3 regions of the Fundicoccus sp. Sow4_H7 genome follow, and region 2 is predicted to be linked to each of the others. Evidence: riboswitches for the same ligand, from Rfam matches in the RefSeq annotation. Region 2 holds a riboswitch; each other region holds the start of a gene.
The links. A riboswitch is a leader RNA that binds a small molecule or an ion and turns the genes downstream of it on or off. The one in region 2 is predicted to bind thiamine pyrophosphate.

Region 1 (10,940 bases), on a different contig from region 2:
TTAATTCATCTCTTAATTTATAAACGAAAGTACCATCTCTTTCTTGCATTTCATTATTTTCAGAAACTGTGTCTGTTGCTGTGTATAAAATACGCCACCATCGATTTTTCCCATTTTCCTTGTAAACATTACAATGAGTCTCATCATATATTCTCTTTCCAAGTGCCGATGAACCTCTATTATAAAAGTTTACAGTTTCACCATATTTATTTGAGAGCTGACTGCATGAGGCGCTGCCTCCATAATCCTTGAATCTCTTCATTATTTCTAAGCTTTGTTGATTGAATACTTTAGGATCATTGAGTAATTCAACCCAATCTTTAACTGAGAGCCCAGTTGAATAATTTACTTTACTATTTCGATTTTTAGTATAATGCCAAGCTTGAAATGAAATCATAGGAATACTAGTATTAGGAATTTGGATTTTTAAAGTTTGTAACAACTCATTGTACTTTTCACCATCCACATCTTTAGCTTTAAAAGAAATTTTATGTTGTTCAGCTAAAAACTCAACATTTCTACTATCAAGACTTATAAAAACATTTGGTCTAATCCAATATAAACCAATCGTGATACTAGACAGTCCATTCCCATTTATGGAAAGAGACTTATCAAATAAGGTTTGAAATTCTTCGGACATCCCTTCATTCTCATCAAAGTTCATCGCTTCAATGAATAAATCCCATAATATTCCATCTTGATTAAAGTAAAATGAATTTAAATTATTCAAAACAGGAATAGAATTAAATTCCATAGGGATTTCCTCATTAATATTAAACTCTTCTGCATAGCGCTTTATTAGACGAATTCTGTTTTTATCTGTAATTTGCCTATTAAATGTTGCAAAAATAGAGAAGGGATCAATCTCATTACCTCTTGGTTCCCACCAATCTTCACGATCGAAATTTAGGTAATTCAGTAGCGGCTCTTCTTCATGCAGTTGTTGCATTATCTCCATTAATTCATGTCGTTTATCTTTGTATTCAAGTATTTTCTTTGCAAAAGCCCCATAAAATGGTATCCATTGAAATTCATTATTCATTCCAGTTCCCCCTAAGTGTTGAAAGAGTTTCGACTTATTAGCCCAACACTAATCAATTATTAATAAAGTCACAAAATCCACAAAACCTAAAATAAAGCCCAATAAAACAATATTATTCTCATATTTTAATGATACCATAATTAAATTATTTAATTCGCTCAATTTTAAGGTTTTGGTGATATTTATTCTACACAATAAAAAAGCAGTGCATGTTTATACAGCTGTCTCTTTCACTTTAAATTACAATTAACGAGTTTCCTTTATTTATCTAATAAGTTTAATTCTCCATAGGTAAAACTATCCGCATCCACTTGTACCCAAAGGTTTTGGCGGCTACTTCAACACTACCATCGGCACGGTGGATGTAGGCATCATTAGAATTTCCTTTAAGACCATCGTCCACACCCCACGGTTTTGACTTGTGGTGTCCAAAAGTCACTGTCACTGATTGGTTATCATTGAGTGCCCGGTAAGAAGGAACTGTTCCACGACCCCAATAAATTCCCCTGCTCCAGCGTTTGAATCTTCTGTCCGCAGTGATTATTCTTCGACTAGGACACCATAACGGGTTTCCGTTACTTCAATCGGAACATTATAGGTTTCCCCGTTTCCATAGCAGAACTGGCCAGATTGCCCGTCATTATCCACTGTTGCACCCCATCCACCAGTGGTTGGTTCTACCAACATAAAGGGTTGCTGGCTATCGGGATCCACACCCCCAATAACAACTGAACATACTGCTGCATAGTGTCCTGCAATGAGACGGTGAGGTAAAATGTCGACTAATGCTTTTTGAATAATATTAACGGCTTCTAACAGTTTAATGAAATAATTGGAGACAGGCACTGGTCGCTTAGCTTCCACCATTGTAATCGGCGTTTCTTTGACATCATTGAAAGTGGTCGTCTCACCATTGGATTGCATCACGAATTCTTGGTCTGCTTGGATTTGTTTATTCAGTTCTTAATCCAGTTTGTTAAGGTATGAAGTGGCGATTGGCTATACATAAGCATTCAAGGCCGTTGTATTCGTCCGTTCAAACTCGCACCACTCACGGGTAATTTCGTAAGACGCTGTCACTGACATTTCTGGCCACTTGGCTTTGATCCACTCAGTGGTTTGTTGTTCGTGAGTCGGTAAATGTCCTACCAATGTCTGTCGCTAATTTCATATTAATCCCTCTCATCTACAATTTAGTGGCCGAGGTGGCTGGTCTTCCAGTTTACTTTTAAAGATTGCGTCTCAAAGAATCCAACTTTCCTTTTAGAGGGGCAAGAGAATAAAGATGAGCTAGCTATAGAAACAAAAAAAGCCAAGTCTAATTGAATAGACTTGGCTTTAGATTAATTATTGTGATATTTATTTAATTATTGTTGTGCACCCATACCGCCATCAATACGATATTGAGAGCCAGTGATAAACTCACTGTCGTCTGAAGCTAAGAACAATACTAATTTAGCAATATCTTCTGCTTCTGCATAACGCGCAAGGGGAATTGCATCAATGTATTCTTGTTTGGCTGCAGTGCTGTCTCCTGTACTTGATTCAATATTTTCCATCATCGCAGTATCGACTGGGGATGGGTGAATTGAGTTCACGCGCACACCTTTATCAGCAACTTCTAGAGCAGCTGATTTGGTTAAACCAACCACCGCATGTTTAGAGGCTGCATAAGGGGATAAACCTGGCGAACCACGTAAGCCATCAACGGATGAGGTGTTAATAACACTACCGCTACCTTGCTCAATCATTAGTGGCAAGACATGTTTCAAGCCCAAAAATATACCTTTAGCATTAATGCCCATAACATTTTCAAAGTCTTCTAACTCGATATCAACCATGTCCGTCAAGACACCTGTGATACCCGCATTGTTGAATAAGATATCAACTTGACCAAATGCTTCTTTGGTTTTTTCAACATAGTTTTTAACGTCTTCTTCTTTAGTAACATCAGCCGTAATGGTAACGATGTTTTCGCCAGTGCCCAAAGATTCTACTGCTTCACTCAAGGCTTCTTCTGACACATCAACTAAAGCAACATTAGCCCCTTCGTCAATAAATAACTTCGCTGTTGCAATACCAATTCCGCCTGCGGCACCAGTGATAATCGCTACTTTTCCGTCTAATTTACTCATTAAAGTTCCTCCTATAATTTTTTAAAATGCAAATTCTTCAATATACAATTGTTCGTCAGTTACATTGTTGTCTGCCATTAATCCTTTAGCTGCTTCTAACATGGGTGGTGGACCACAAATATGCCAAGTAGCTGTCTCGTAGAATTCTTCCAAACCTTGACTCCGAATAAACTCATCGTCCACAAAGCCATGCGGGAATCCTTCAACTTCTTCTTCACTAAAGATAATATGGTGAGAGAAATTGGGATATTTAGTTGAAAGGTCTTTAAGTTCGTCGTAATACATGAGATCTTTTTCGTAACCGACACCCCAAACGAAGGCGATGCGACGATCAGAATTTTTGGCGATTTCCTCACGAAGGACGCTCAGGCTCGGAGTCAGGCCTATACCGCCCGACAAAAGCACCATCGGATCGTTAGAATGACGGACTTCTTCAGGATAGAAGTCACCATAAGGCCCTTCTATCGTCACTTTGTCACCTTCAGTCACGTCTTCTAGCGTGTTAGTAAAATCCCCGTCTTCTTGAATCATCACAATGATCGAATCTTGATGAAAGCGAGGTGACGAAGCAAAGGAAAATGGATGAGCTTCACTAGCAACGTTTGAGTCCACAAAGCGAAAGAAACCAAATTGTCCTGCAACATAATCCATACGCTGACCATTAACTGGCTTTAATTCCATTTCATGAATTTTAGGCGATGGCTTACTTGTGCGAACCACTTCGTATCGAGGCAATTGCCCTAGGCGAATCTTGTAAATCAGATACCAGCCTAATACAACGACTGTATAAAATGTCGCTAACAAACGGAATGGCGTATTATCCAAAAGGTACTCCACATGATAAACATGGAAATGTATCCCAATTACACTCACAATCGCCAAACGATGCAACCACAAATGAAAATTTCGGTTAGCCTTACCCTTGAACTTCATCAGTGGCTTGGATTTTTTAATAATCGTATCCGATAAAACAAATATCCCGGTCAACATCACAACAATCAAAGCAATCAAACCAACATATCCCAGAAGTGATGTGTCCGACAAATTCAGCGTCAATACATTTTCTAAACCACTCCAGCGAATAAATACATGAATCAAAAGCGTGACAGGCAACACCATTGCCATCCAAGCATGCACTTCATACATTGTCGTTAAGCCCAGTCGACGTTCGATTGCCTTAGGCCGCACAGCGATCAACACCAGTGTCAGCATAATACAAAACGACAATGTCCCTGTTACATTGGACAATAACTCTGTAAAATTTGGCGGAATATACTGCGACAATAAGGCAATTAAAAAGGTCACAAACATCAGTATAGCAACCCCTGGGAAAAACCATTTTAAAGCTTTTTTACTCATGTGCATTTCTCCTTTTAATAAATATCACACAAAACACAACAGTTTTTTGACTTCAATAAACCTTCAACTACAAAAAAATGTTAACATTATAAAGCCACTGAGTCAAAACGTTTGCACTTGTAATATTGATTTATTTTTAATTTAATTTACTAATAACTCAAAATAGTTAATAACAACAAAAAAGTGTACGCATCGTGATTACTCAGAGATGCGTACACTTTTTTCTATCTATATATTATTACAACCGATCGGCTGCTTCTAACACTTTGCCGTAATCTGGTTCGTCGCGCATATCGGCTACAATTTCGATATACTTAATCACGCCATCATCATCGACTACCATGACTGTCCGGGCTAATTTGTCATACTCTGCCATCAACAATCCTGAAGCCTGACTGAACTGGCCATTAAGATCGGACAAGTATACCATATCTACGTCGTTACTACTACACCAGTTTACGATGTCTTCTGGCTGGTTGTTACTCAAGGTAATAATTGGGTAGTCTTTTTCATTCGCGAGTTGGTTGAAGCGACTCGTTTGAATACTGCAGGTTTTAGTGTTGATGTCGGGAACAATGCTAATGACGGATACGCCATTAATATAGTCGCCTAATTGAACCGCTTGTCTATCTTGATTGAGTAATTCCACATTTGGTAATGCATCGCCAACCGCTAAAGGTTGACCTACCAAGTTAATAATTTGATCGCCACGTTTTATTTGCATGAAGCACCTCTCAATTATTTTTATATTCACTACCATTTTAGTCAACCTTCCTGATTTTGTCACGTTTATCTGATTTAGCTGATTAAATTGACCTCTTGATGAAAGCACTTTATAATCAAAGGAAATGGTGAAAGGATTGATTTAATGAGCTTGAAAGAAAAGATTTCCCACTCTTTTAACAAAGTGAGCCAGTCTATCTGGCGCTTTCCACTCAGTTATTTATTTTTATTATTCGCAACCATTGCGAACGCCATCTATCTTGAGGATTCCGAAAAAATTTCTGAGCGCTGGTTGATATGCTTTATGGCAGGAACACTATTGGCAACTGTTGGACAAATGCTATTCGAACGCTTTTTTGCCGCGCAGAAAAACCGGCGATATTTATTGATGGGGTTAGCTCTAATAGCAACGGCGGTTTTCGCCTTTCTCTTTGCCCCCATTCCCATCGAGAGTTTGCGATTTTCTGTCAAAACAGCCGTCATTATTTTTGCACTCATTTTAGCTTTTATATGGATTCCAACCATCCAAAATGCCGAATTCCCCTTTCATCAAAGTCTATTAGCCTTTATCAAAAACTTTTTTACTGCCTTACTTTTCGGGGTTATTTTGTCGCTCGGTTTCCTATTAATCCACATCGCCATCAGTACGCTGCTTTTTGAACTGGATTACCAATTGGTCACTCATACCCTCAACATTATTTGGTGCTTTGTCGTCCCACTTTATTGCATCGCGCTCACGCCGAGCCCTGACGGCCAGCAAGTCATCACGGTCCCGCGCTTTCTCGAAGTGTTACTCAAATACATTATTATTCCAATCACTTTAATTTACACTTCCATCCTAATTGTTTATCTCCTAATAAATATCTCTGGACCATTCTGGACGAATAATTTATTAGAGCCTCTTTTAGTTTCTTATGCCATCATCAGTTTTATTATTTATCTGTTGTCCTTTAATCTTCAACCAAATAAATATATCAGTCTTTACCAACAATGGTTTCCTAAAGTCATGGTTCCCATCGTGTTATTTCAAACACTTGCTTCCATCTTAAGAATAGAAACCAACGGCTTAACCATTGGTCGCTATTTTGTGATTTTGTTTGGGGTTTTTGCTACGGTTGCGGCAGTGATATTTAGTTTGAATAAAGAAAAAATGCATTGGTGGAGTATTGCTCTGCTGTTAGTGATGGCTGTTATTTCGATTACGCCGCCACTTGATGCGTTTACTATGAGTCTGAATAACCATGAGAAGCAGCTGGTTCGGCTTTTAGAGAAAAATCAGATGTGGGATGGCAATCAAATTACCCCTCATGCGCAACTTGACGAAGCGGATGCGATCGCGATTACAAAACTCGCTCTATATCTCGATGAAAATGACTATCAGACCGATCTGCTGGGGGATAATTTTAATTTCTATGCTGATTTTGAAGAGACCTTTGGTTTTGAACCAACCTACTTCAATTCTAATCGCAGAACGAATGTTGTTCAGTCGGTTAATTGGAACTGGGATCAGTATCCAACGATTGATATCGAAGGTTTTGATCATTTCCTGGTGCTAAATTGGTATGATCACATTGATCCGATAGAGATTGAAGATGAAAAAGGGATATTTACTTTAGAGTCTTATGTAAATGAAGATAAATACATTGTCATTAACTTAACAAATGAAGCTGGTGAAGAGATATTGCAATTTGACTCCCAGGAATTATTCGAACAAGCGCTAGAAGGGGCTGAAGAGGGTTTAACTCCCGAACAGGGAATTATGACGGTCGCCAATGAAGCGGTTGAAATGAAAATAGTTGCTGTCTACTTAAGAAGTACGTCCAGTGCTTATAGTGGAAATGTTTATATCTTGTTAAATTTTAAATAAAAAAGAAGGAGCTTTTTGAATGACTTATTCATATCAATTTCACGATATAAAATTAACTTGGTTGGATGGTGCAGATAAGACAACGGATGGAGGGACGTCATTCGGTCCTGTCCCAAAAGTTGTCTGGTCGCGCTATTATCCATCAAATGCGGACAATCAGCTGATCGAGTTGACAGACCCGATTTTAATCCAGCACGATGGCAAAAATTATTTGATCGATGCTAGCCTTGGTACGGAAAAATTGGATGCCAAACAACATCGCAATCTAGGGGTTCTAAAAGACAATCATATGTTGGATTCGTTAGCCGAACTCGGTTTAAGTGCAGAAGATATCAACTTTGTCATGATGACCCACATGCACAATGACCATGCTGGTGGTTTAACTAGGCTTGATCCAACAAGCGGTGAGATTGTTTCGACCTTCCCCAATGCGGTAATTTATATGACAGCCATTGAATGGGACGAAGTCCGCCATCCAAATACTCGAACACGTGGGACTTATCTGAAGGAAAATTGGGAAGCGATTCAAGAACAAGTGGTGACTTTTGAAAACAGCCTTGAAGTGTCGCCCCAGATTACGATGCATCATACGGGCGGTCATAGCCGTGGTCATGCAGCAATTAAGCTGATTCAAAATAATGAAGTGATGCTCCATTTAGGCGATATATTCTTGAACCATGCTCAGCGCAATCCACTGTGGGTAAGCGCCAACGATGACTATCCTATGGATTCCATTGCGGCCAAGACCCACTGGCTCAACGATGCCTTCACCAACGGCTACAAACTGTTCCTTTATCACGATCCCCATTACGCCGTGGTCCAGTTCGATGAAAAAGGTGAAACAATCGTCGATTACATGGAACGCGAAAAAACTAGTCCTATCCCTTGGACTGATAAACAAGACCGCCGCATCCCTTTTCAAAAACCATCTGAATAGATATAACTGTAAAAAAACATCTGTATCTCATTTATAAGATACAGACGTTTTTTAGTTGTTTATTAATTTCTAACTTAATCCCATTGCTCTTCGCCTTTATCGCCATACCAATCAAAATGGAACACGCCTTCTTTATCCACGCGTTCATATGTGTGTGCACCAAAGTAGTCACGTTGTGCTTGAATGATATTGGCTGGTAAATATTCAGAACGGTATGAATCAAAATAAGTAATGGCTGAAGCATAACCAGAGACTGCAATACCATTTTGAACACCTAAAGCAACAATATCACGGGCAGCTGTACGATAGTTTTCAACAATATCTTTAAAGTAGTCATCTAAAATTAAGTTCTTTTGGACCTTTAAGAGCACCTTCTTCTCCACCAGTAATCCCAGTACCAATAAAGTTGACCCCAGTTTCTGCTAATTCTTCGTTACGTCACATCGTATCTTTAAAGTATGTATTTCCACCATCAATTAAAATATCACCTTTATCTAAGAATGTTAGAACTTGTTGGATGACCGCATCTGTTCCTTTATCAGCTTGTACCATTAGAATCACTTTACGAGGTTTTTCTAACGATTCAACCAAAGATTCAAGGGTTGTTTCAAGCTTTAAATTTTTATCCGGGTTTTCTGCCATCACTGCCATTTCGATTACTCCAATATCATGCTTACTCAATATTACATCTCATTTAAGAAAAATCATCTATAGCTCAATCGTATCATTTTTAGCATAGAATTTAAATCAGATAATAATTAATTTAACCACACAACCATTCAAGATTAATAAGGATATCGTAGCAACAGCCCATAAAACAGTAGATGGAATTGACCAAATCTTAACTTGATCTTTAATATCAGTAAACCCCATTGATTCATTAATTGTCCGAAAGTAGGCATCATTTAAATTCATATCATCCATCAAATTAAATATCTCATCATTAAAGAAAAGGATCTTACTAATTTATCCATAGAAAACGCCACAATCTTTATATGTATCATCTGTAGGAGGGGGCAATATAACATCGAGGTTGACAACGTTTTTTTTATGAGCTATGATATCATCTAAGCAAAGGGGAGTCACTAGAGTGACTGAGACTGGATGTATGCCGGGACTCTTATTACCTGATCACGTTAGTACGTGCGGAGGGATTGCAGACTTAAGAAGACTTAAGCCTCCTTTGTGTATCAAAGGGGGTATTTTTATGCAAAAAAATTCGTTAACTGTTTATATAGAGGCTGGGTTGATTGCGACTTTGGCCTTTATTATCTCACTGTTTCCTATCGAAGGAACGGGCTTCGATATCGCTTTGGGCTCGATTCCCATTACGTTGTTTTGTCTGCGTCGAGGGTGGAAAGCAGGGATATTTACTGGGCTTTTATGGGGTTTACTGACGATTATTCTAGGCGGAGCTTCAATTATCCACCCTGTGCAAGTGGTGTTAGATTATCCGGTAGCTTTTGCTTTTAATGGGCTAGCAGGAATTGTGGCTCCGGCACTTCAACAGGCAACCGCTTCGGGAAATCAGAAGAAAGCAACTTATTATATCTTTTTGAGTACTTTTATCGGGACTCTAGCTCGTTACTTCTGGCACTTTATTACTGGGGTTTATTATTGGGGTCGGTTTGCTCCAGAAGGTTGGTCTGTTGGCTTTTATTCCTTTGTATTTAACGGAGGATCTGTCATTGTCACAACAGTAATTGCTGGTCTAGCTTTATTGCTTCTGTACCGGCAAGCTCGGCAATTATTTGTCGGTGAATTGGCATGATAATAAATGCCCATGATCACCTCAGTCATTATCCATCGCTGGAGAAGGCATTAGCGGACATTGAAGGCTTAAACATGACAACTTTAGCGGTTAGTGAGTCTGTGTCTGACTATCAATCCATTCCAGACCATCCACTCATCTTAAAGGGATTCGGAATTCATCCTTGGAAGGTGACGCCAACTACATCTTTAGACAATATTGAACCTTACATTCAGGATTGTGATTTCATCGGTGAAATTGGTTTAGACTTCCACTGGGCAGAAGATACAACGGCTTACCCGCGTCAATTGGAAGTTTTTGAATACTTTCTAGCGGAGGCAAAGAAGCACCAAAATATTTGCAATATCCATACAAAAGGAGCTGAAAAAGAAGTACTTGCCTTGCTACAAAAGCACCAATTACATGGTCAAATTATTCACTGGTATAGTGGGCCTTTGGACTTGGTGACTGATTATTTGGAGCTAGGCTGTTTCTTTACGATTTCTGTTGATGCAGGGCATTCAACCTTGACCGATCAGCTGATTAATCTTATTCCAACACAGCAGTTATTATTTGAAACCGATGGCCCTACTGCCCTAGAGTGGGTCAATGGTACGCCATCTTGGCCTGATGAAATCTTACGAATTCAAGCCTATGTGGCTCAATTGAAAAGTTGTTCATCGACTGAGTTGGAAGTGGGTGGGCGTTTATTAATGGAACAACTCAAATAAATACCTTTACTCTTCGAATTTGTCCACATCCGATATTTCAATCACATTTAGCTTAGGTTGTTTAACAGCGTCGGAGCGTATCAATTTAGTCAAGCTTCGGCTGAAATTTTTGGAGTTATGTCGAGGTAAGAGACTAATTGTTTTTTGTGGAAGGAAATTCTGTGAAGAATCGATGTAATTGAATAAAGGTCTAATTAAGATTAAAAAACACTAAAAAAGTCACCCGTACTCATTAGCATTTCAATGAGAGCTGGTGGCTTTTGGTGTTATTCAAGAAAATGAACAAATGCTTTTATCTTAATGTCGTCATTACTTTTTTAAAAGATGAATTGTAAAATTAAGTGCGACAAATAAAGAAACCCATAACAGGTTCGTGTAAGATGTTAGTAACGACAA
Region 2 (10,940 bases):
GTTAAAGCGTCAGATACTTCACTTAAACCAATGGCCGCCCTGTGCCTAGTTCCAAGTTCTTTAGGTATTTGATCACTTTCAGATAAGGGTAAATAACCTGCTGCGACCGCTATCCGATAGTCTGAAATAATAACAGCCCCATCGTGTAAAGGCGTATTCGGAATAAATATATTAATTAATAGCTGGCTAGAAATTTCCGAATCCATTTTAATGCCGGTTTGGATATATTCATCTAAGCGATCGTGACCTTCAATTGAAATTAACGCACCAATTTTCCTTTTCGACATATAATTAGCCGAAACGATCAAGTCATCAATCAGATCTTGACTAGGATTATCCGGCGTCCGCCGATTGCGAAATAAATTCCGGCCAAGGCTTTCAAGTGCCTTACGCAACTCGGGTTGAAAGACAATCATCGTTCCTACAACACCCCAGGAAATAACTTGGTCTAGTAACCAATCGATGGTTTGCAATTGTAAAACAGAGCTGGCAAACTTCGCTAAGATGATGATGGCGACACCTTTAAGAACGTTAATCGCTCGTGTTCCGCGAGCATACATTAGCAATTTATAGATGATATACCAAACAATGGCTATATCTATTAATTGAATCACTGGTCGATTATTTAGAAATTGTGTTAACCAATTCATCTTACACACCATCCTTTCTGTTTCCTGGATTATTATATCATATTATGTCAATAAACAGTTTACCTATCTCATAATTCCGACGTAGAACGTCTTAATGTAAAATAATCAGGTACAGGATCATGTCCACCATCTACAAACGGATTACAACGTATAATACGGGCAAATCCCATGATGAAACCTTTCAAAGCTCCATGTCGCTCTAGAGCCGTCAGCATATAAGTCGAACAAGTAGGAGAATAGCGACAGCTAGGGGGAAATAATGGTGAGATTGCTTTTTGATAAAATCTTACCATTTGAATTAAAATATATTTCATTTAAAAACCTCTTTAATTAAAGATTAGATTAGCAAAAAACTGAATAATATTGGAACTTAAAAAGGTAAATACAAATAAAGAAACAGGTCGATACTTGACTACTAATATAAAAAAATCTTTAAAGTTCATATTTGACATACCTGAAATCATACAAAAAATATCGTCAGGAAAAACAGGTAAAATAAAGCCAATCTTTAAAAGTTTAACAAAGCCTGTTCCTTCATTCATTTTACTTATATAATTATCATATTGCTCATCAGAAATAAATGCTTTAACGAAGCTTGCTCCAAAGCGTCGACCAAGGTAAAAGTTAATACTTGAGCCGACCAACATGCCAATGCAATTAAAAACAAAACCCCAAGCATGCCCAAACACCAAATCACCAATTACATTGGTTAAGCCAAATGGGATAATCGGATAAATAATTTGACTAATTTGAACGACAATAAAGATAATAGGTGCCCAAAACCCTAGATGAGTCAATAAATCATAAAAGCCTCCACCAGGTTTAAAATAAGATGATTGAGCAATGTAAATCGAACCTGAAATCGTTATAATTATCCCAATTATTGTTGTCAAACGGATAATCTGTCGTTTTCTTTCCAGTGAAATATCCCACATAATTAATCTCCTTTGGGTAGTTTTACTCAATCATAACGATAGCCACTTTTATAAACATGAGGCGAAAGACCTAATCCAAACTCCTGATTACTAACTGATTTCATTTTATACTATAATAGAGACACTAACAATTAAATAAATAAAATTTTACTGAGGAGTGCGCTTATGAATTTTACGAGAATCCAACAACTACAAGAAAAAATGCGAGAAGCAGGCATTGCTAATCAAGTGATTAGCGATCCATCAAGTATTGATTATTTCACAGCTTATCACACCCAGCCGGGTGAACGCCTACTTTTACTCATCATCTTTGCTGATAAAAATACGCATCAACTATATCTTAATCGACTGTTTCCAACAGCAGAATTAGACCAAGACTTACAAGACGTCATTGAAGTCATTAACTACAATGATGGCGACCCAATTTTAAATAAAATCGCTCAATCATTAGCTGTCGGTCCAACCAGCATCGATAAATTATGGCCAAGTCATTTCTTACTAGATTTACTAGCCATTGACAACAGCATCCAAGCAGTCAATCAATCTCATTTAGTCGATGATATGCGTGCGATTAAATCAGCACAAGAGCAAGAATTAATGGCGCAAGCATCTGCCTTAAATGATCAAGCAATGGAACAACTCATAGCTCTCATTGCAAAAGGTTTATCTGAAAAAGAACTCAAAGGTCATCTTGAAGATATTTATTTATCCCTGAGTGGTAATAGTTTTTCTTTTGAACCGATTGTCGCATTCGGGGCAAACGGAGCAGACCCGCATCATGAAACAGACGGAACAATGCCCGTTTACGGAGATTCTGTTGTCATTGATATTGGGAGTAGCTACAAAGGCTATGCTTCAGATATGACTCGAACGGTCTTTTATGGTCAACCCTCTGATAAAGCATTGGAAATTTACAATATTGTCAAACAAGCCAACGAAGAAGCCATTGCTGCCATTAAACCAGGCATCCCATTTTCTGAAATCGATGGTATTGCAAGAGATATCATTACAAAGGCAGGTTATGGCGAGTATTTTACCCACCGCTTAGGGCATTTTATCGGTCGCGATGTGCATGAAGCAGGGGATGTAAGTGCCAGTAACCATCAATTGATTGAAGAAGGCCATGTCTTCTCAATCGAACCAGGTATTTATTTACCCGGTGAATTAGGAATTCGAATTGAAGATTTGGTAATTGCAACGGCAGATGGTTGCAAAGTATTAAACCATGTGACAAAAGAAGCAATAATCTTAGATGTTAATAAAGCTGAATAAATAACCGCTTACTTTTGATGGTTTTCGTCATATAAGTTTTCAAAATATTAATCCGCTATAAACACTGTTTATAGCGGATTTTGTTGTTATGATTTTGTTATGTCAATTGCCTTGCCATCTAGATATCCAGCATCTTCCATTTGTTGTCCTAGTTGGAACAGGAGGTATTCTTGGCCGATTTTGGCTGTAAATTGAGCACCAATCGGTAGTTGTGCTTCTTTTGTTTTAATTGGCAAACTAATCGCAGGGTGGCCGGATAAGTTTTGAAGTTGGGTGAAAGGTGTTAAACTTAAACTCGAATGAAACATCTCCATAATGAGATTTTGCTGGTCATCGGCAGAAAAATCATCTATATTACCAAGGTCTCTAGCCGTTTCATCCGTAACATCTAATTGATGGTGGTGAGGTGCCACCCCATTATTAGTAGGGGTTAACCATAGATCAAAATCATTATCGATGAAGAAAGTTTCTAAATCAATACGTAATTGATCCCATAAGGCTAAAATTTTCGAATAATCAGTTGCTAACACTCTAACGCCTGAACGATAAATAGCCCAAGTCATCAATTCAACATCTTCTTTCGTCACTGGCCGCCCAAGGGCAGCTTCGATTTCTTCCATCATTACAACGGTTTCTACCCCATTCACCTTATAGTAGGATTGAATGGCTTCAATTCCATCATATTCAAAACCAATCGGAACGAGCTCATGTCCTAATTCTTTTAAATAGTCTACCGTCTGATCAACCAAGGCTTTGGCTTGTGGATCAAGTGGACTTAAGTTAGGGACGCGAGTCGAAAAGGCAATTTTTAGAGGTCGGTCTAAAGGAACTAGCTCTGTTTCAGGCATTTTAGGCAAATGAAATGGGCTAGTTAACTGCATCGTATGTATGGCTTTAAACAACTCAAAGCTGTCCCTAACAGATTTACTTAAGGCAAAATTAACTGAAGCGCCTTGCCAACCGCGATAACCACCAGGACCGACAGGAATTCTTCCTCTTGAAGGTTTTAAACCTACTAATCCAGTAAAACTTGCTGGAATTCGAATCGAACCTCCACCATCGCTTGCTGTTGCAATAGGAACCATCCCAGCTTTTATCGCTGCTGCAGCTCCACCACTTGACCCACCCGCATTGCGTTTTAAATCCAGCGGATTATTAACTGCTCCAAACATCTTTGAATCACTAATATTTTTGTAACCTAATTCAGGGACGTTGGTTCTTCCAACAATAATAAAACCTGCATCCACAACCGATTGAACAAAATGATCATTATCTGAAGCCACAGCCTCTTTTAATAATTTTGAGCCACCCGCTGAAACATGCCCCTTATGACTTTGTCCTAAGTCTTTTAACAAAATGGGAACACCAAAAAACGCTGGGAGTTCCGTAATTTGTAATTCCGTTAAATGTGAAAAATACTGATCATATTGCCTAGCTGTTGCTATGGCTTCCTCTTCATGCACGACCGTGACCGCATTCAAGATAGGGTTCACTTCCTCAATGCGATTTAGCGCTTTTTCTACGAGCGACTCAGCAGTCACTTCTTTGGCTTTTATTTGTTTAGCATAAAATAAAGCATCTTCGGTAAACATCCAATTCACTCCTTATTTTGCGTCAACCAATTCAATTGTTTAGTTGACCAATGTTTCTCTTTATGTTACCCTCTATACATTCTGAATGCAAGGAGATTCGCTATGAATGAAGCTCATATTTTATCGATTTTATATCAACATCCTAATGAACCGATATCTGGACAATATATCGCTGACAAATTAGGTATTTCGCGCAATGCGGTCTGGAAAATTATTGAACAACTACGGACTTTAGGTTATCAAATTGAAACACAGCATAAAAAGGGCTATCTACTAACCCAGTCAGTTCCTTCCCTCCATGCTAGTCAAATTCAAGCACGGATTGAGCCTTTTTTACCCGATTTGTCTGTCCAAGTTTTTGAAGAGCTGTCTTCCACAAATGATGTCGCCAAAGAAAATATTATCAAAACCCAACAAAATCAGCTCATCATTGCTAAAAAACAAAATCAAGGTCGTGGCAGAGTAGGGAAATCTTTTTATTCTGAATTAAAAGATGGTTTATATTTTAGCCTTGCCTTCAAGCCTGATCCAGCCAATAAACCATTAATCCCTTTATATACCTTAGCAGCGGCTGCAGCCTTAGTTCAAACTTTAGAGCCATATGTCGACGAAGCAATCGGGATCAAATGGGTCAATGATATTTTTTATAAAGGTAAAAAAGTTGCGGGTATCTTGTCCGAGGCTTCAACACATCTAGAAAATGGTGAAGTCGCATATATTATTATCGGAATTGGCCTTAATTTAGCCGGGAGCTTTCAAACTGCCATTACAGATATACAAAAAGTAGCTGGTACCATATTCGGCGAACAACTTCCTTTAAACTTTAATAAAAACCAATTGTTAGCCGATTATTTAAGAAACTTCTATGCCTTTCATTTGAACTTAGATCAAAAAAACTTTTTAGGAATTTATAACCAACATCTCTTAGGAATCAACCAAACCGTCTATTTTCAAGAACGCGATCAAACAATGTCCTCAGCCATTATCCGTTCAGTTAATGACCTAGGTCACCTAATAGTTGAACAAAACGGCCAAAAAAGAGCACTCATCAGCAACGAAATTTCACTTTCAAGCCAGCAGTTCGCAAAAAAGGATACGCCCCATGACCGTTAAAGCCATCAGCCGCATCCCTTTAATGACTGCCCTCTTAATCGTTTGTTCATGGATAACCATTCCAATCGGTCCTGTTCCCTTCAGCCTACAAACCTTTGCCATTTTATTAATCGCCTTTATCTCCCCAATAAATATCGCTGTTGGGAGCAGTCTTTTGTATCTATTAATTGGTTTAATTGGAATACCTGTTTTTGCTGGCGGAACGGGAGGTATCGCATCCATTGTCATGCCTACATTTGGCTTTGTTTTGTCCTTCCCCTTAGTAAGTTTACTCGTCAGTTATACACGACAAAGCTACCAATTGCGTTCTATCCTATCACTCATATTGTTAGGTTTAGCTGCCAATATTATTATTTATTTAATTGGGATTCCTTATATGGTATGGATGCTCAAAATAATGGCTGGAACTTCCTTATCAATCAATGAAGCGATCGCCATTGGGTTCGCGCCTTTTATTCTTGGTGATTTTATAAAAATCGTTATAGCGGCTTATGCTAGTCGACGCTTGATTAAGCTTATAAAATAGCGAGCAATTGTTTTTTATAATCTAAAAATTCAGGTAAAAAGATCAGTTCTTCAAAATTATCTTTGTGGATATTAATATGAAATTCCGCAACAATTTCTCCAGGCTGACCTTTCAAAACATAAATTTTATCGCTTAAAATAATAGCTTCGTCCACATCATGCGTAATGAGTAATGTTGAAGCTTGGATTTGCTTTCTATAATCCATAAACCAATGATGCATTAGACGCCTGGTAATGGCGTCTAATGCACTAAAAGCTTCATCTAATAATAACCAATCTCGATCAAAAGCTGTGGTACGAATGAAGGCAATTCGTTGCCGCATCCCGCCACTCAGGGCTTTCGGATAATAGTCCGCCCACTCATCTAAATCAAATTGTTCGAGTAAAGCGCGCGCTTTTTTGCGCGCTTCTTTTTTGCTTTGACCTTGAATGAGCATCGGTAGCATAACATTTTCAATAATGGATTTATGGGCAAGTAGCATGTCTTTTTGTAACATATAAGCCACTTTTTCCTTAAGTTTTTGACTACCTTCAATTTCAATTGTTCCGCTTTGTATTGGTAAGATTCCTGCAATCAGATTAAATAAGGTCGTTTTTCCAACCCCGCTTGTTCCCAAAATAGCAACAGTTTGACCTGACTCAGCACTTAAAGTAATGTCTTTTAAAACGGGATATTTATTGTAGTTATGATTTAACGCATTAATTGTTAACACTTTATTCCCCTAAAAATTCATTAGTGAAGCGTGGTTCTAAAGTAATGTCTGCTTCAATTAATTCATTGTCAAATAACCAATGATAAAAATCATTCCAACGTTCTTCCTCGATGTAGCCCCAATTGTCGATATCTGACGCATAATGGTCACTGATCCATTCTTGTGATTCTTTCACCATGTCAGCCTGTTCGCTTAATTCTGGTGCGTATTTCATTAAAATGTTAGCCGCTTCTTCTGAATTTTCCATGGCATATTGGTAACCTTTTTTAATCGCCTGAATGACCGCACGGGCTTCGTCTGGATTTTCTGCTAAATAATCATTATTAGCAATAATCACCGGGGAGTAGAAATCAAGCTCACTAGCGTAGTCTTTAAAATACCAGAAGTTTGTTTCCACGCCTTGGTGGTCTGCCATAATGCCGTCCCATGCATAGTAAACCCAAGCAGAATCAAACATATTATTAGCTAAACCAATCACTGAATTGTCGGCTTGATTAGGAACTAATTGGACTTCTTCAAAGTCCCCCCCTTCACTCTCAATGATATAATTTAGCATTGCTAATTCAATCGGATCGTTCCATGTCCCATAAGAATGACCAGTCATTTGTAAGGGGTCTATTATTCCTGCATCCTTATTGGATAATACCCCTGATGTATTATGCTCTAAAATGGTCGCAACAGCTGTCACTGGCAAACCAGCTGCTAAACGATGGGCGAGTGAATCTTGAAAACTTATCCCAAAAGCAGCTTGTCCAAGTCCGATTAATTCAGTTGTACTTCCTTGAGGGGGACGTTTAATGTCCACTTCAACTCCCGCATCATCAAAATAACCTTTATCTAAAGCAACATACAAGCCTGTATGATTGGTATTGGGTACCCAATCCAAAATGAAATCAATTTTATTTTGAGCTTCAACAACTGGGTTTGCTACAGACAATAACACTCCAGCAAGAACTAAAACACTAAGATATTTTAATACATTTTTTAACATTTTATCGACTCCAAATCGTTATTTTTTTATCATGATAAAGCCATGGAATACATAGCCGTTGAATCTGTTGTGTTACCCACATAAAGAGTAAACTTATGGATGAAATCACAACAATTACCGCAAACATACGGTCATAGCGAAAAGCATTTTTCATTTGAATCATATAGACCCCTAAGCCTTCAAAACCACCTAGCCATTCCGCTACCACCGAACCAACAAAAGCATAGGAAACACTGACCTTTAAACCAGAAAAAAAGTAAGGCATGCTTGCCGGTAACTTGACATGGCTTAGGATCTGAACCTTATTTGCTCCCATTAACTGCAGCAATTGAATGGCTTCTTGATCACTGTTGGCAAAGCCGTTTAAAATTGAAATAACAATCGGAAATAAGGTGGTGATAACAATTAAAACTATTTTGGGGGTCATATCGTAGCCCAACCATAAAACGAGTATGGGAGCAATAGCGACTGTCGGAATGGTTTGTGTGATAATCAGTAAAGGATATAAGGCTCTTTGTAACCATTCGAATAAATCCATGAATATCGCTAAGAAAAAGGCTAAAACAATGCCAATACTTAAACCTACAAACGCCTGTATCAATGTAATCTTGCTATGAAACAATAAGTTTTTCCAATCTTCAATGAGAGATTGAAAAATTAATGAAGGACTCGGGATAATGAAACGTGGTAACCAACCAAAATAAGCCGCTAATTCCCACAACAATATCAAACCTACACCTAGAATGAGCGGTGCATGACGATTAATGATATTTTTTTGTTTTATCATCTGAGCTTAACATCTGCCTTTCTTTATGGTAACGAATTTTAGCGTTAGCAAAAATAGCAGCCCCTTCTTCGCCAGCTATTTCGATTGCTTGTGTTAAAAGAGACATTAAATCGTGAAAATCTCCTTCAATCGTTGTTTCAAACGGTCCGACAACCGCATGAGCTGCTTCTTTACGAAGAAATTCAATCACCCGATCGACCGCATCCAAACTGATTTTTTCTTCTGTATATAACGGCAAAATTTGAAGCGCAATACTCGCTTTTGGCATAAAAAAATAACCTCCCTTTTATTTCGCACAAAGCGTACGCAAAAAAAGCAGGTCAAACGAGCTTTTAACTCGATTGTATGATAAAAATATCTCCCCACATCCCTACGTAAGTCCTAACTTAATCAGGTTTAAAGAGTTCGGTTTTACCCATCTCAGCCAATGATTGGCACCCCTTGTGCGTAGATACATCTTAGCAAACTTTGAAAAAAATTACAAATACAATTAAAAAAACAGATATTTATTCCCATTCATACAGAGAAATCTGAGCGACAAACGATTCAATTTTCGCTAGGTCAGCAATGTCGACCGATAAAGAAGTTGCTAAAGCCGCAGCTGTAGCAAATTGTAGGCTTGTCGACAAGTCTTTACTTTCGACATATGCCTTAGCAAAACCAGCTAACAAGGAATCCCGTACCCCTAACTCACTCATTCCTTCAACAATAGCTGCTTGACTAATAAATACCTTTCCTTCTTCCGTTAGTAAAATCGCTTCATGTAACTGGTGTGAAATAAGAATATTTCTGGCACCACGTTCTTGTAATTTCTTAGCACTTTGAACGATTTCTTCAATGGACTCAACTTCTGCATCAAAATATTCTCTAAGATCATTCATGGTAGGCGTCATTAAGAATGGATGATAGGCTAAGTAGTCCATCATCGAAATCGGACGAATATCTAAGATAATTTCAGCATGATTATATTGACATAGTTCCGTTATTTTTTGACACACGTTATCCATTTGATTTTGGACACATTCACCACTAATAATTACCATGTCATCGGCCGTAACATGGCCACTTAGGTATTCCAATAATTCTTGAATAGCTTCTTCACTCAGTTCAAATTCGGGTGATTTGTATGTCGTCAATCCATCCGCTGTTTGAACATCAACGCTGATGGATGTTGGACGTTCATGAAGAATAAAGAAATTCTCGATGCCTTCTTCATTCAATTGATCAACAATATATTGCCCGGTAAAACCTCCTAAGAAACCTGTCGCAATACTTCGTTGGTTCATTTTATTCAATATACGAGACACGCTGATGCCTTCACCACTAAAATCATAACGATGGCGGTCAACTTTATTCTCTTGTCCAAATTGGATCGATTCTGTTTCTAAAATTAAATCCAATGTTGGTTTTAAGCTGATAGTATAAAACATTCCTTCCCTCCTAAAGTGCTACTTACTTTTTTTGGTATTCAAATACGCTTCAAACGCATCATAAGTCGGTTGATAGCCAACTAATTGACGAGCAGATTCTAAATCTAAGCGCGGCATTGCATGGTTGGAAACCCCATTAATGACAATTGTCGGCTGAAGCAAGTCTGCTTCCAAGCAACAATCAATTAAGTGATTAAAATCTTGATAATGAAGAATCTCAGCAAGTTGAGCAACCTGTCCCGTAAATTCAACGCTTTCATTTTCAGCAATATAATTGCCAATCCGGATACCGATAGATTCTACTTGATGGTTGTAAGCATAATAATTAGCCAAATGTTCCATAAACAACTTTGAAATACCATAATAGCTAGTCGGTCGTGGTTCATCACCTACTTTGATTTGCATATCCACAGGGTAATTGCCCGTACTATGAATCGAACTGGCATAAATAATTCTTTGTAGGCTTTTAGCTTGCGTCGCTGCCTCAAATAAATAATAAGGGATATAATAATTCGGTTGGATCAATGCCTCAAATGTTGCTTCCGGACTTGGCTCACCCGCTAAGTGAATCACAACATCAATACCATCTAAGAGACCATTCCAGCTATTTTCTTCATCCAAATCTAAGGCTCGCGTCTCAATTCCTTGATAAAGCCCAGCCTCTACACCTTCAAAACCTTGATCCACAGCTAGCAGTTCATAACTTGATTTTAAATGCTGCACTAAAGCCCGGCCAATCGTTCCAGCTGCACCCGTTATTAAAATTCTCTTCATTTAATTCCCTCCATCAATAAAGTGTCATTATCTATTATTCAATAATATAATAAATATCAATTTAAAGCACTTAGTTCTGCTTAGGGAGTCAGCCCTAGAGACTGCGTAAATTGATTGAGTCGTCGTAGGCATGAATTAACCAATCGTTTCCTCAACGA
Region 3 (10,940 bases), on a different contig from region 2:
TGAAGAATTAGCGGCTAACTTAGATATTGATGCAGCAACTTTACAAGCTACTTTAGATGCTTATAATGAAGCTCAAGCAAGCGGTGTTGATGAAGCGTTTGGTCGTGAAAATATGACTCTTTCACTTGTAGAAGGTCCATTCTATGCCTTAATGGTAACTCCATCAATTCACCACACAATGGGTGGTTTACATATTGATACTCAAACACATGTGTTGGATACAGAAGGTGAAATCATTCCAGGGCTTTACGCAGCAGGTGAATTAACTGGTGGCATCCATGGTGGTAACCGTATCGGTGGAAATGCCGTTCTAGATATTGTCGTATTTGGACGTATTGCAGGGCAAACTTCAGTCGCTGAATTAGATGGCGAAACTGTTGAATCTGAAACTGAAGAAGTAGAAGAAACTGAAGAATCTGTTGAGGAATCCGAAGAAGAATTAGATGACGCAGCTTAAAAATTTAATAAATAAGATGACTCCAAACAAAGGCGATTTGAATAAATCGCCTTTTTTGACGATTCTATAATAAATGAAAAGTGAAAAATCGGATTTACCCTAACTTGAAAAAGGGTACACGCGTTTACCGAATGCATTTCCACCAGTATATAAATTCAATGAAAAGCGCCAGGATAATAACTTTTTGAACAAGTCGTCCTTGCACTTCCTATATTCTCCCAAACGAGTTATAGAGAATTTATAAAGATTAAGCTACATAAAAAATATTGCTTGAGCTTTAAAATAGTATTCATCAACCTTACTTGCTAAAGAACCCTTTTTGACTTCATTTAACATATTTTAAACAGCAAACTATATTTTCTGCTTCATTCAGTCTATAATGCTTGTGGCAGTGATATTTATTGGAAAGGGGATTGGAAAAATGAAGGTTGTCTTTCATGTGGATGAAATAAATAAATGGCCAATGGTTTTGGCCAATGTAAAGAATTTTAAGAGGGAGATTCCGGAGGCTGCTATTACGGTGGTGGCGAATGGTGAGGCAGTCAAGTATTACGTGAGTGCTGACTGGGACCGCGAATTGTTGCAAACAGTCGATTTTGTTGCCTGTCAAAATGCGCTAAATTCTAATACCATTACTGCAGAAGCAGTTCCCATAACAATTCGTATCGTAAATGCCGGGGTGGTTGAGTTGGTGCAAAAACAAAACGATGGATATGCTTATATTCGTCCATAAAAGAATGTTACTTAGGAATGAGGTAATGAATGTGTTTGATCCAAATAATGATGTCGTAAAATTATGCATGGCAGGGCTCGGACTCGAGGCAGCGGGCGATAGGGGAGCGGCTATTGCGAAATTTCAAGAAGCTTTGGAAACTGCGCGCAATGATTTTGAACGTTTTATTGCTAGTTTTCATTTGGCGCGGATGCAAGATGACATCCCAAAACGACTTGAAGGGATGATTGCTTCTTTAAATTTTGCCATGAATTCGGGCGATAATGGGGCGAAAACGGCACTTTATACGATATATTCAGAAATTGCCAAATGTTATGAAGCTTTGGCCGAACATGGGAAAGCGGAACAGAGCCGTTTCTTAGCGGAGTCATATCATGGCATTATTTTTGACAAGGGTCCATTTTTTCACGGGACGCGTGCTGACCTACCGATTGGCAGTTTTTTAACGCCTGGTTTAAATTCCAATTATCAGTCAGATCTTATCATGCAACACATTTATTTCACCGCCAATATGAATGGGGCGATCTTAGCGGCAACGTTAGCTAGAGGGGATGGCGACAAACGCGTTTATATTGTGCAGCCAACGGGCGATTTTGAACACGATCCCAATCTGACCGACCAAAAATTCCCGGGCAATTTAACCCAATCTTACCGCTCAACCGCGTTATTAAAAATCATTGGAGAAATTCAAGATCTTGAAAAGCTAAATAAATATCAGCGGGATGAATGGTTAGGAAAATTGTTGCACAATCATGGTGAAATCATAAATTAGGCTTTAAAGATTGAGTGACAATAAAGGCAAAAAAAAAGAAACCACTATCTCGTCAATGACATAGTGGTTTCTGTTATTTATTTTTTGCGCCTGACTTTCTTTTATTAAAGCCTAGTAAACCCGTCATAAGCAAAGTACACCATCGCAAAACCAACTACAATCAAGATAAGGCCAGATAATGCTAACATAAATATCACCATCGGTCCGGCAGTTGAACCTTTAATAAATAAATTAACGAAACCATTTGAGGCTGCTTCTAAGTTAAATAACAAAAGAAGACCAATAATTGTGAAGGGGACAAAAATAGCTAGCGCAGGCCAAACAAGACCCCAGATGGCGTCATTTCTTTCAGAATAGCTTGGCCTGGCTTGATCGGCTAAATGGTTTAAATTTTCATTCGTAAGGATGCCATTATTATCATCTACCAAGGCATAGTCAAATCCGCCCGATTGAGACCTTTCCTGTGTGAAGGGATAGCTCACATCATCAATTATAATTTCATTACCTGAAAAATTGACACTTGCCTGCGTGACACTTAAGTGCTGTTGATTGATGTCTTGAGCGACTGAATCATAGGCTTCAACCATGGATTTTTCCATTAATTGCTGCTCAGTTAGCTGTTCAAAATAAGGAATATCGTGATTTTCTTCTTGAAAAACACGTAGTTTAACCAGTCGCTGGCTATTATTAAACTCCATCCTTAAGGCATTATCATCGTATGGCAAAGTCGCAAGGATAGATTTATCTGTTTCATTTTTTGCCAACCCAATAAATACCGCTGCTATAAGCACGATTGCCAACAAACTAAAGCTATATTTTTTACTCATTATTTTCGCCTCCTGCAGGGTAGATAATCTCACCATTTTGTAGGATGTTTTCAGGAATGATAACTAATGATTTGCTTTGACCATTTTGCATGCCAAGATTTTGGCCTACTATTTCAATGTCGCCTTCAACTTCAATCAATCCATCTCCTAAATAAAGCAAATAATAATCATAAATATCATTTTCCGTAGCTTCAACAACCAGCCAATTATCAAAAGCAGGACTACTAACTGTGCCAGTAACTTCAAGCTTTTCTTTAAAAGCAGGGATATTTATTAGGTAGTCGGAAAGGCTGGATTCGAAAACTTCAAGTATATTATTATTAATACTGAAAATGGGTGATGTTTCCGTTGCGGTCAATTCACCGTAAATTTTGCTTGGATTATTCAATACTAGTACTTCAGCGAGATGTTGGCTATTTTCGTCAATTAAGACTTCATTCGCATGTTCTTCGGGCACAGATGAAATATATGTTGCATCTTGCTCCTCCGAAAATTTCCGTGACAGACTTATTGTGTTTGGAGTAAACCCATTTGCACGAATATTGATTTCACCCATTTGGGTATCCACCCCAAGCGAGAATTCTTCATAAGCGACTGCAATTTCTTCCTCCGATAAATCCGGATCCAATAATTTAGCAAATAAATTAAAGTAGGCTTCATTTAACTTCAGTTTTTCATCATCATCCGGCATTTCATCGGCATCAAAAGCTGTTGTAAAACGGATTTCGAGAAAATCACCTGTCGGAGTTGCGCCTGAAAACAAATACAATTCATTCAAACGTCCCAATTCAGCCAGCTCGGTCGCATAAAAATAGACACTATTTCCCCATGAACGAATGTGCGCTTCTGACGTTTCTAGATTAAACAACTGTTCCAGCTGGTCTAAAATCCGGTTAATATATGCCCGATTCACATAAACTGTCTCACCTTCATAATCTTCTGAATAAATATCCCCTAAACCTAAATCGGAATCATACCAACTTCCGACTAAATTGACTAAATTGTCATCATCAAACATCGAAAGCGGAAAATTAAAGCGGGTTTCAAAAAATAAAACATGATCGTTATTTGCATCATTTAAGGTTGTAGCATAGGCTTCATGATTTTCAATCGTCTGATTATGATTCTTATCGGGTTCTTTTGCCCATTGGTCATAAAATGTCTCCCAGTCTTCAAAGTTAATACTAGGATCGACTATTTCTAATAAAGTTGAGATGGTTTCAAAATCTAATAAGTCATCCGCACGAATGGTTTGATAAATATAAAAACCGTCGCCTCTGTTATTTATTCCCGAATGAAAACCAACCGTTGCATTGATTGGAAGATTGAGCGGAACCGTCACCGCAGAGCTTTTAGTTGGATCAACCGTTAATGACATTAATTCTTGCGAGAGTTCAAGATCAAAAGCAGTCAAAACTTCATAGGCCAAACGGTTGGAAAGTCCATCATAGGAAAAGGGGATCGACTTGCCATCGTAATCTGCATTAAATACAGCCGAATAGCTTTGTGCATTAACATGAGTGATATTTAATCCAAAACTCATCAATATGATTAACAATATTTTCTTCAAAACCAGTCACCATTCCTTTCAAAAGCAATTGTTTGTTAAATGTACTATATAAAAAAAACGCATTGTCTTCAATTCAGAAGCCTTTTCGCATATACAAAAGTTTCAACTTCTTGTATCATTTAAATAAATATCAGAAGTCATTTTGTTATTAGCAGAGATATTTATTATGAAGAAGGTAGGGATTTTAATGAAGATTGGCTTTATTGGAATGGGAAATATGGGGCAGGCGATGCTGAAAGGGATGTTGAAAGCTGGGCTGACGGAGCGCGAGGATATTTTTGTTTATGATGTGTACGCGCCGATTGTAGAGGAAATGCAAAATCTGTATGGAATTACGGGGGCTCATAGCGAAGTGGAAGTCGCAAAGCAAGTTGATGTGCTGATTTTGGCAATCAAACCGAATATGGTCGAAAATGTCCTATTGGCGATTAAAGAAGTTGTGTTTGAGAAGCAAATCATTGTTTCAATCGCTGCTACCAATTCTCTTGCATTTTTAAGTAAATATCTCCCTGAAAAAACAAAAATTGTGCGGGCGATGCCCAATACACCGGCAATTGTTGGCGAAGGCATGTCGGCCTTGTGCTTGAATGAGTGGATTGATGCGAATGATACAGCGACAGTGTTGGCGCTGTTTGAATCATTCGGTAAAGCCAAAGTAATTGACGAAGCATTAATCGATGCTTTTACTGGCGTGAGTGGTTCAGGACCTGCTTATGTGTATTTATTTATCGAAGCCTTAGCTGATGGGGGAGTGGCGTTAGGATTGGCACGCAAGGATGCTTATGAGTTTGCGGCCCAAATGGTGAAAGGGGCAGCGCAAATGGTACTGGAAACCGGCATACACCCAGGCGAGTTGAAAGACATGGTCACATCACCCGGTGGGTCAACCATGGCCGGCATCCATAGTTTAGAAAACGATCGCTTCCGCGCAACCGTGATGAACGCTGTGTTTGCAACAGCTGCCAAAAATAGATAATGTGTATTAGATGGTGTGAAAATTGTGAGGCGGCGAGGGTATTGTTTTCAACTCGTTTTGCAAACGAGGCTAAAGATTTCAACTCGTCGCAGCAATGAAGTCACTTTTGGTATTAGTTGAGGAAACGATTGGCTACTTCATGCCTACGATAACTCCATAATTTATACAAATTCTACGACTTACTATCGCGGTCGTATGAAAAGTGTGTTTCATCCGAGCGGTTGGTCCGCGGTCGTATGAAATATGTGTTTCATCCGAGCGGTTAGTTCGCGCTCGTATGAAATGGTGTTTTCATCCGAGCGGTTGGTCCGCGGTCGTATGAAATGGTGTTTTCATCCGAGCGGTTAGTTCGCGGTCGTATGAAAAGTGTGTTTCATCCGAGTGGTTGTTGTGCGGTCGTATGAAAAGTGTGTTTCATCCGAGTGGTTGTTGTGCGGTCGTATGGAAAGTGTGTTTCATCCGAGCGGTTGCTGTGCGGTCGTATGAAAAGCTGGTTTCATCCGAGCGGTTTGTCCGCGCTCGTTTGAAAAGGTAGTTTCATCCGAGCGGTTTGTTCGCGGTCGTATGAAATAGTCGGATAAAGACCACAAAAATATGTAAAAAGCATGAAGCCACGAGGTAAAAAAATTAAACTCGTTTTCCAGACGAGTACCAGTTTGGTTCCTCATTGAATCGCAGAAGCCTATTTCAAGTCCTCGTCTACCCAACAATTTCCTTCACGCGCCCAACTGTGCCATCCGTTAACATCACTTTAATTCCATGCGGATGACTCGCGGAATTGGTTAAAATTTTAGCGATGACGCCTTTCGTTAACTTCCCCGTGCGTTGATCCGCTTTTCTGACAACATTAACCGTTGCACCAATTTGAATATCGATACGCTTTGTTCCATTCATAATAAATATCTCCTTTAATCACGATTTAGTATGTTATATTTTAACGAAATTTACTCAAACATGCAAAAAACGTAAGAATCTCAAACCAAGAGATTCTTACGTTATAATGTTTATATATTTGATTACAAACCTGCTGCTTCCATAGCTTGTTTTAAAGCTTCGATGAAAGCTTCTGAAGAAACGCTAGCACCAGAAACAATGTCCAATTCTGCCGATTGATTTTCTAATGCTTTTTCTGCCATTTCATGTAAGGCTTCGACACCAATACCGACAGTTTCAGTTTGTTCAACGATTTGGATATCTGTCATCTGACCATCTTCAACAACTACTTGGATTCTTACACGGCCGCCAAAACCATTATTTGATTGACCTTCAAAGACATTTTCAGAAACTTCTTCAACTTCTGTCTCTTCAACATCTTCTTCAACCTCTGCATCAGCTGATTGTTTCCATTCTTCGATTTCAGCTAATTTTTCAGAATGTGTCATTGTTCCTTGGCTTAAACCACGCTGTGAGAAGTACTCAGCTTTATCTGTCTTGGTTTTATCATTTGTTTCTGAACCAGCATAGTCTGGATTAAGAGAAGTATCAGCTGTCGCAAAACCCTCTTCATCAACTGAAGCAGCAGCACGTCCTGCTACATAACCACTTGTCATGACACGACCTAGACCGTGTACACGCATTCCACCACTGGCTTCACCGGCTGCAAATAAGTTAGGAATCGTTTGTCCGTAAATATCAATCACTTGCATATTTGCATCTACACGAATTCCTGCTAGTGTATCGTGCATGCTTGGAGTAGCCCATAGTGCATAGAAAGGACCTTCTTCAATTTTATTTACAAGTGTTTCTTCACGTTGCCAATCTTCATCGTAACCAGCATCAATAAATCCGTTGTAGCGTGTAATAGTATCCACTAAAGTTGCAGGATCCATTTCGATATCTTCGTGATATTTATTAACAATCAGATCGGCTAATTCTTCTAAAGTATCGGCTTTAAAAGCATAGCCTTCTTCGTAGTCTAAAACGCCTTCTGCATCCATATCCCAGCCATTGCGTTCAACAGCTGCTTGGTCCATGATTGCCCATAGTGGTCCACCGTAAGCTTCCGCATTGCCATCGCCTTCAAGGTCAATAAATGTCCCGGTTAAAGCTTGATCGAAGAATGGTTCACGAGCAGTATTCATTTGACTCATAGCATATTGGTCTTCGTTACCAATTCGTTGACCAACCATATTAACAATTACTAAACTGTTGTAATCCGGTACGATACCATTGGTACGAACGAGTGGCCAAATAACACTTTTTTCACTCCAACCTCTACCGTATCCATATTGTGTACCAAAACGTTGTGGGGCAGTAATGTTAGCACCAACAACAGAAGTATAGTTTCCTAAGCTACCAAGTGAAGCACCAATTTCCATAGCGGCATATTCACCTGAAGCATCTTGGTCCGAGAATGGCATACCAGCTAGGCCATCTAAGTATTCTCCTAAACGTGGGTCTAACATCGTTCTAAACTCAACATTACCTGTTGAACCACCTGTACATATAATCACAGCTTTATTGGCTTTAATATTTACAAGTTCTCTATTTTCTTCGATATTTCCTTCACTCATTAAGCTTTGGAGTGGTTCTGTTTCACCAGGTAAGATAGTCGGTGAGTAGCTTGCTTGAATCCCTGTAACATTACCTTCAAAAATACCGTCACGGTAAATTTTATCCATATGATAGTTTAATAGAAATTGTGCGCCTTCTTCACGTAAAGTTTGTTCTAAAGGTCGGCTAATCCCGATACCAGCAGCTTCAGTACCTGTATAAGTATTTTCCCAATCAGAAGCATCAACATATGTCATACGTCCTACGCTATCACCATCGTTACCACCATCACGGTAATAAGCACGAACCATTGGTTCAACATCTAAGGTTTTAATCCCATTGTCCATTAACCAATCATAAGTTTCAGCCATGGAATTCGCAATGGAACGTGTGTATTCGGGGTCGTTATAGCGCGAGTTAATCGAAGTTCCTCGTGTATGATCGTAGTAGTACAAGTCTGCTGAGTCTTCAATATCCCATGCTTGTTGATCAATCGTGCCACCACCTGAGTGAAATTGACCTTCACTAACTGCAACGTGTCCACCAACGTCAAAGTTTGCTTCGACTAACAGAACAGAAGCACCATCATCTAATGCTTTCAAAGCAGCAGTTAAACCAGAAGCACCAGCTCCAACTACCACCACGTCTGCTTCATAATCCCAAGTAATGTCATCTGTTGCTGGTTGATTTGCGCCTGTTGCAACAAAATTTGACTGTGAACTTACATGAGTTAGAGCAGATTGACCGACTAATATTGCAACGATAGCAATACAAATAAAGGATATAAGTTTATTGAATTTATTTTGATTTTTTTCTGACATTATAATTTTTTCACTCCTAATAAATAATACATGTTCAAAAACTCACAAACATGCACAAAAAATATAAACAATTAATACTTGCTATAAGAAAATATCGAAATTATCCTCCTTCCTTGGTAATATTTTCACAAGAAGTATATCAATAAATTTTATAAGTGTCAATCGCAAAATTTTGATTATCGAATATTTACTGGAGATGTCCAATTATTTAAATTTATAATAATCAAAACTTTACCATCCTATTATAACAGAATAATTGACAAAAATTGTATTAATAGGTAAGGTTAGTGGTACAACATTTAAATAATTTGGGGTGCTTTAAAAAGCTGAGATTACACTCATTGAACCTGAACAGGTAATGCTGGGACAGGGATAGTTTAGGAGATATTTATTTAAACGAAGAGGGCAATCCTAGTGGGTTGCTCTTTTTTTATGGGAGGAAAGCGAATGTATCAGGAGGCTATACTCACGCTTGTCACGATAACGAAGGATCGTAAGCCGTTGGTTCCGTCGATAACGAATAAGGTTACGATGCAGGCGGTGGCAAATACACAAATCGCAGTGGGGGGGTCGCCTGCTATGTTCTTTTTAGCTGATGAAGGTAGAAGGTTGGCTGAGAAGTGTGCAGCGATGTATATTAATTTAGGAACATTAAGCGAACACTACCGTGAATTAGTTCCGCAAACCATCCTTCAATTGAAAAAAGAAAATAAGCCGTGGTTATTGGATCCGGTAGGATTAGGGAAAGGGCAATTGCACAATGAATTGATTGCTTTTATCCATGACCATCCGCCGACCATCATCAAAGGCAATGCGTCCGAAATCATTCGTTTGGCCAATATGTGGAGACTTATTGAGACTGCTCACCAATTAAAAGGGGTTGATAGCCAAGATCCAGTCGAAGCCGCTAAGGAAGCAGCGATTCAGTTAGGTCAGCACATTAAGACTGTTATCGTTGTGACAGGTCCGATTGATTTAATCACGGACGGAAAACAAATTATACGTTCTCATGGCGGATCTGATTGGATGGAGACTATTTCGGGCATGGGCTGCATGCTTGGTGGTGTGATGTCAGTCTTTTTAGCGGATGCCAATCCCATGACAGCGGCGATTACGGCTGTGAATGCTTTTAATCTGGCTGGCCAAAATGCAGCACAAACTGCTAAAGGTCCTGGGACATTTTTCATGCATTTTTTAGACGCTTTATTTAATTTATCTGCCGATGAGATTAGCCAGCACCCACTTAAAATGGAGGACCTTCACAATGAACTATAATCGTAAAAAATTTAATCTCACGCATTACCTTGTCATTGGGCCTGAAAATACTTTAGGTCGTGATACTTTAAGTATCATTAAAGAAGCGATTGAGGCAGGGATTTCTTTTATTCAAATTCGTGCTAAAAACAGCGATCCCAAAGAAATCATAGAATTGACTAATGCGACAGCATCTCTTATTCAAGAAATGAAAAAAGCGGATGATGTTAGCCTTGTCGTCAATGACCGCCTTGACATCGTGTTAGCCTGCCGCGAAATGGGGTATAAAGTCGATGGCATTCACGTTGGTCAAACAGATATTCCAGTCGATCTCTGCCGCAAATACTTAGGTGAAGATTCCATCGTTGGACTTTCCGCTTCAAGTAAATATCTCATTGACTACGTCGAAAATGCTGACACTTCTGCTATCGATTATTTTGGTGCGGGACCATTACATCCAACGGATACTAAAAAAGATGCCGGCCGATACGACGGAGATGATCAGGCCATTACACTTAGGACATTTAGTGAAATTGAAACATTAGCTCAGATAAGTCCGATTCCAGTAGTCATTGGAGGCGGCGTTAAAGTAGGTGATTTGCCTGAACTCTATCAAACAGGGATTGATGGTTATTTTGTCATCTCAGCCATTGCTTCGGCTTCCAATCCTTACTTAGCAGCTAAAGAACTTGTCGATACATGGACAAATTTATCAAGGGAGAATAAATAAATTGAAAACAGCCTTAACCATTGCCGGTTCTGATTCTTCAGGCGGCGCAGGAATTCAAGCCGATTTAAAAACATTTTTAGCCAATGATGTCTATGGTATGTCAGCCATTACAGCTATAACAGCACAAAATACGACAGGCGTCCAACAAGCCTATGTATTAGAAGCCGACTTATTAGAAGCGCAAATACGGTCTGTCTTTGACGATATCCGTCCGGATGCAATTAAAATTGGCATGGCCGGTAATGCAGCATCCATTAGAGCGATGACCAACGTCCTCGAAGAATACCAAGCTGAAAATATTGTTATT

Region 1: another riboswitch for thiamine pyrophosphate. It lies ahead of thiT (energy-coupled thiamine transporter ThiT); the one in region 2 lies ahead of ACTQ54_RS10735 (thiamine-binding protein).
Region 3: another riboswitch for thiamine pyrophosphate. It lies ahead of thiM (hydroxyethylthiazole kinase); the one in region 2 lies ahead of ACTQ54_RS10735 (thiamine-binding protein).

What each region holds. Positions count from the first base shown of each region.
Region 1 is NZ_JBQKME010000015.1:39-10,978, reverse strand. It holds gene ACTQ54_RS11260 (AAA family ATPase) at 1-1,042, opposite strand, end outside; gene ACTQ54_RS11255 (hydantoinase B/oxoprolinase family protein) at 1,583-1,966, opposite strand; gene ACTQ54_RS11250 (hypothetical protein) at 2,042-2,194, opposite strand; gene ACTQ54_RS11245 (SDR family NAD(P)-dependent oxidoreductase) at 2,410-3,177, opposite strand; gene ACTQ54_RS11240 (ferredoxin reductase family protein) at 3,199-4,536, opposite strand; gene ACTQ54_RS11235 (redoxin family protein) at 4,775-5,260, opposite strand; gene ACTQ54_RS11230 (DUF4153 domain-containing protein) at 5,405-7,126, shown strand; gene ACTQ54_RS11225 (MBL fold metallo-hydrolase) at 7,146-8,063, shown strand; partial or broken gene ACTQ54_RS11220 (NAD(P)-binding domain-containing protein) at 8,138-8,726, opposite strand; gene ACTQ54_RS11215 (hypothetical protein) at 8,811-8,987, opposite strand; TPP riboswitch at 9,129-9,234, shown strand; gene thiT (energy-coupled thiamine transporter ThiT) at 9,271-9,834, shown strand; gene ACTQ54_RS11205 (TatD family hydrolase) at 9,831-10,544, shown strand.
Region 2 is NZ_JBQKME010000013.1:16,952-27,891, reverse strand. It holds gene cdaA (diadenylate cyclase CdaA) at 1-650, opposite strand, end outside; gene yidD (membrane protein insertion efficiency factor YidD) at 719-964, opposite strand; gene ACTQ54_RS10775 (TVP38/TMEM64 family protein) at 977-1,585, opposite strand; gene ACTQ54_RS10770 (M24 family metallopeptidase) at 1,751-2,857, shown strand; gene ACTQ54_RS10765 (amidase) at 2,944-4,449, opposite strand; gene ACTQ54_RS10760 (biotin--[acetyl-CoA-carboxylase] ligase) at 4,552-5,562, shown strand; gene ACTQ54_RS10755 (biotin transporter BioY) at 5,552-6,088, shown strand; gene ACTQ54_RS10750 (ABC transporter ATP-binding protein) at 6,078-6,800, opposite strand; gene ACTQ54_RS10745 (ABC transporter substrate-binding protein) at 6,802-7,791, opposite strand; gene ACTQ54_RS10740 (ABC transporter permease) at 7,793-8,578, opposite strand; gene ACTQ54_RS10735 (thiamine-binding protein) at 8,553-8,846, opposite strand; TPP riboswitch at 8,929-9,030, opposite strand; gene ACTQ54_RS10730 (1-phosphofructokinase family hexose kinase) at 9,085-10,008, opposite strand; gene ACTQ54_RS10725 (NAD-dependent epimerase/dehydratase family protein) at 10,027-10,782, opposite strand.
Region 3 is NZ_JBQKME010000001.1:595,170-606,109, forward strand. It holds gene ACTQ54_RS02630 (flavocytochrome c) at 1-457, shown strand, start outside; gene ACTQ54_RS02635 (DsrE family protein) at 843-1,190, shown strand; gene ACTQ54_RS02640 (NAD(+)--rifampin ADP-ribosyltransferase) at 1,216-1,962, shown strand; gene ACTQ54_RS02645 (hypothetical protein) at 2,067-2,789, opposite strand; gene ACTQ54_RS02650 (hypothetical protein) at 2,782-4,359, opposite strand; gene proC (pyrroline-5-carboxylate reductase) at 4,502-5,335, shown strand; gene ACTQ54_RS02660 (YwbE family protein) at 6,035-6,229, opposite strand; gene ACTQ54_RS02665 (FAD-dependent oxidoreductase) at 6,352-8,649, opposite strand; TPP riboswitch at 8,949-9,040, shown strand; gene thiM (hydroxyethylthiazole kinase) at 9,097-9,924, shown strand; gene ACTQ54_RS02675 (thiamine phosphate synthase) at 9,914-10,633, shown strand; gene thiD (bifunctional hydroxymethylpyrimidine kinase/phosphomethylpyrimidine kinase) at 10,635-10,940, shown strand, end outside.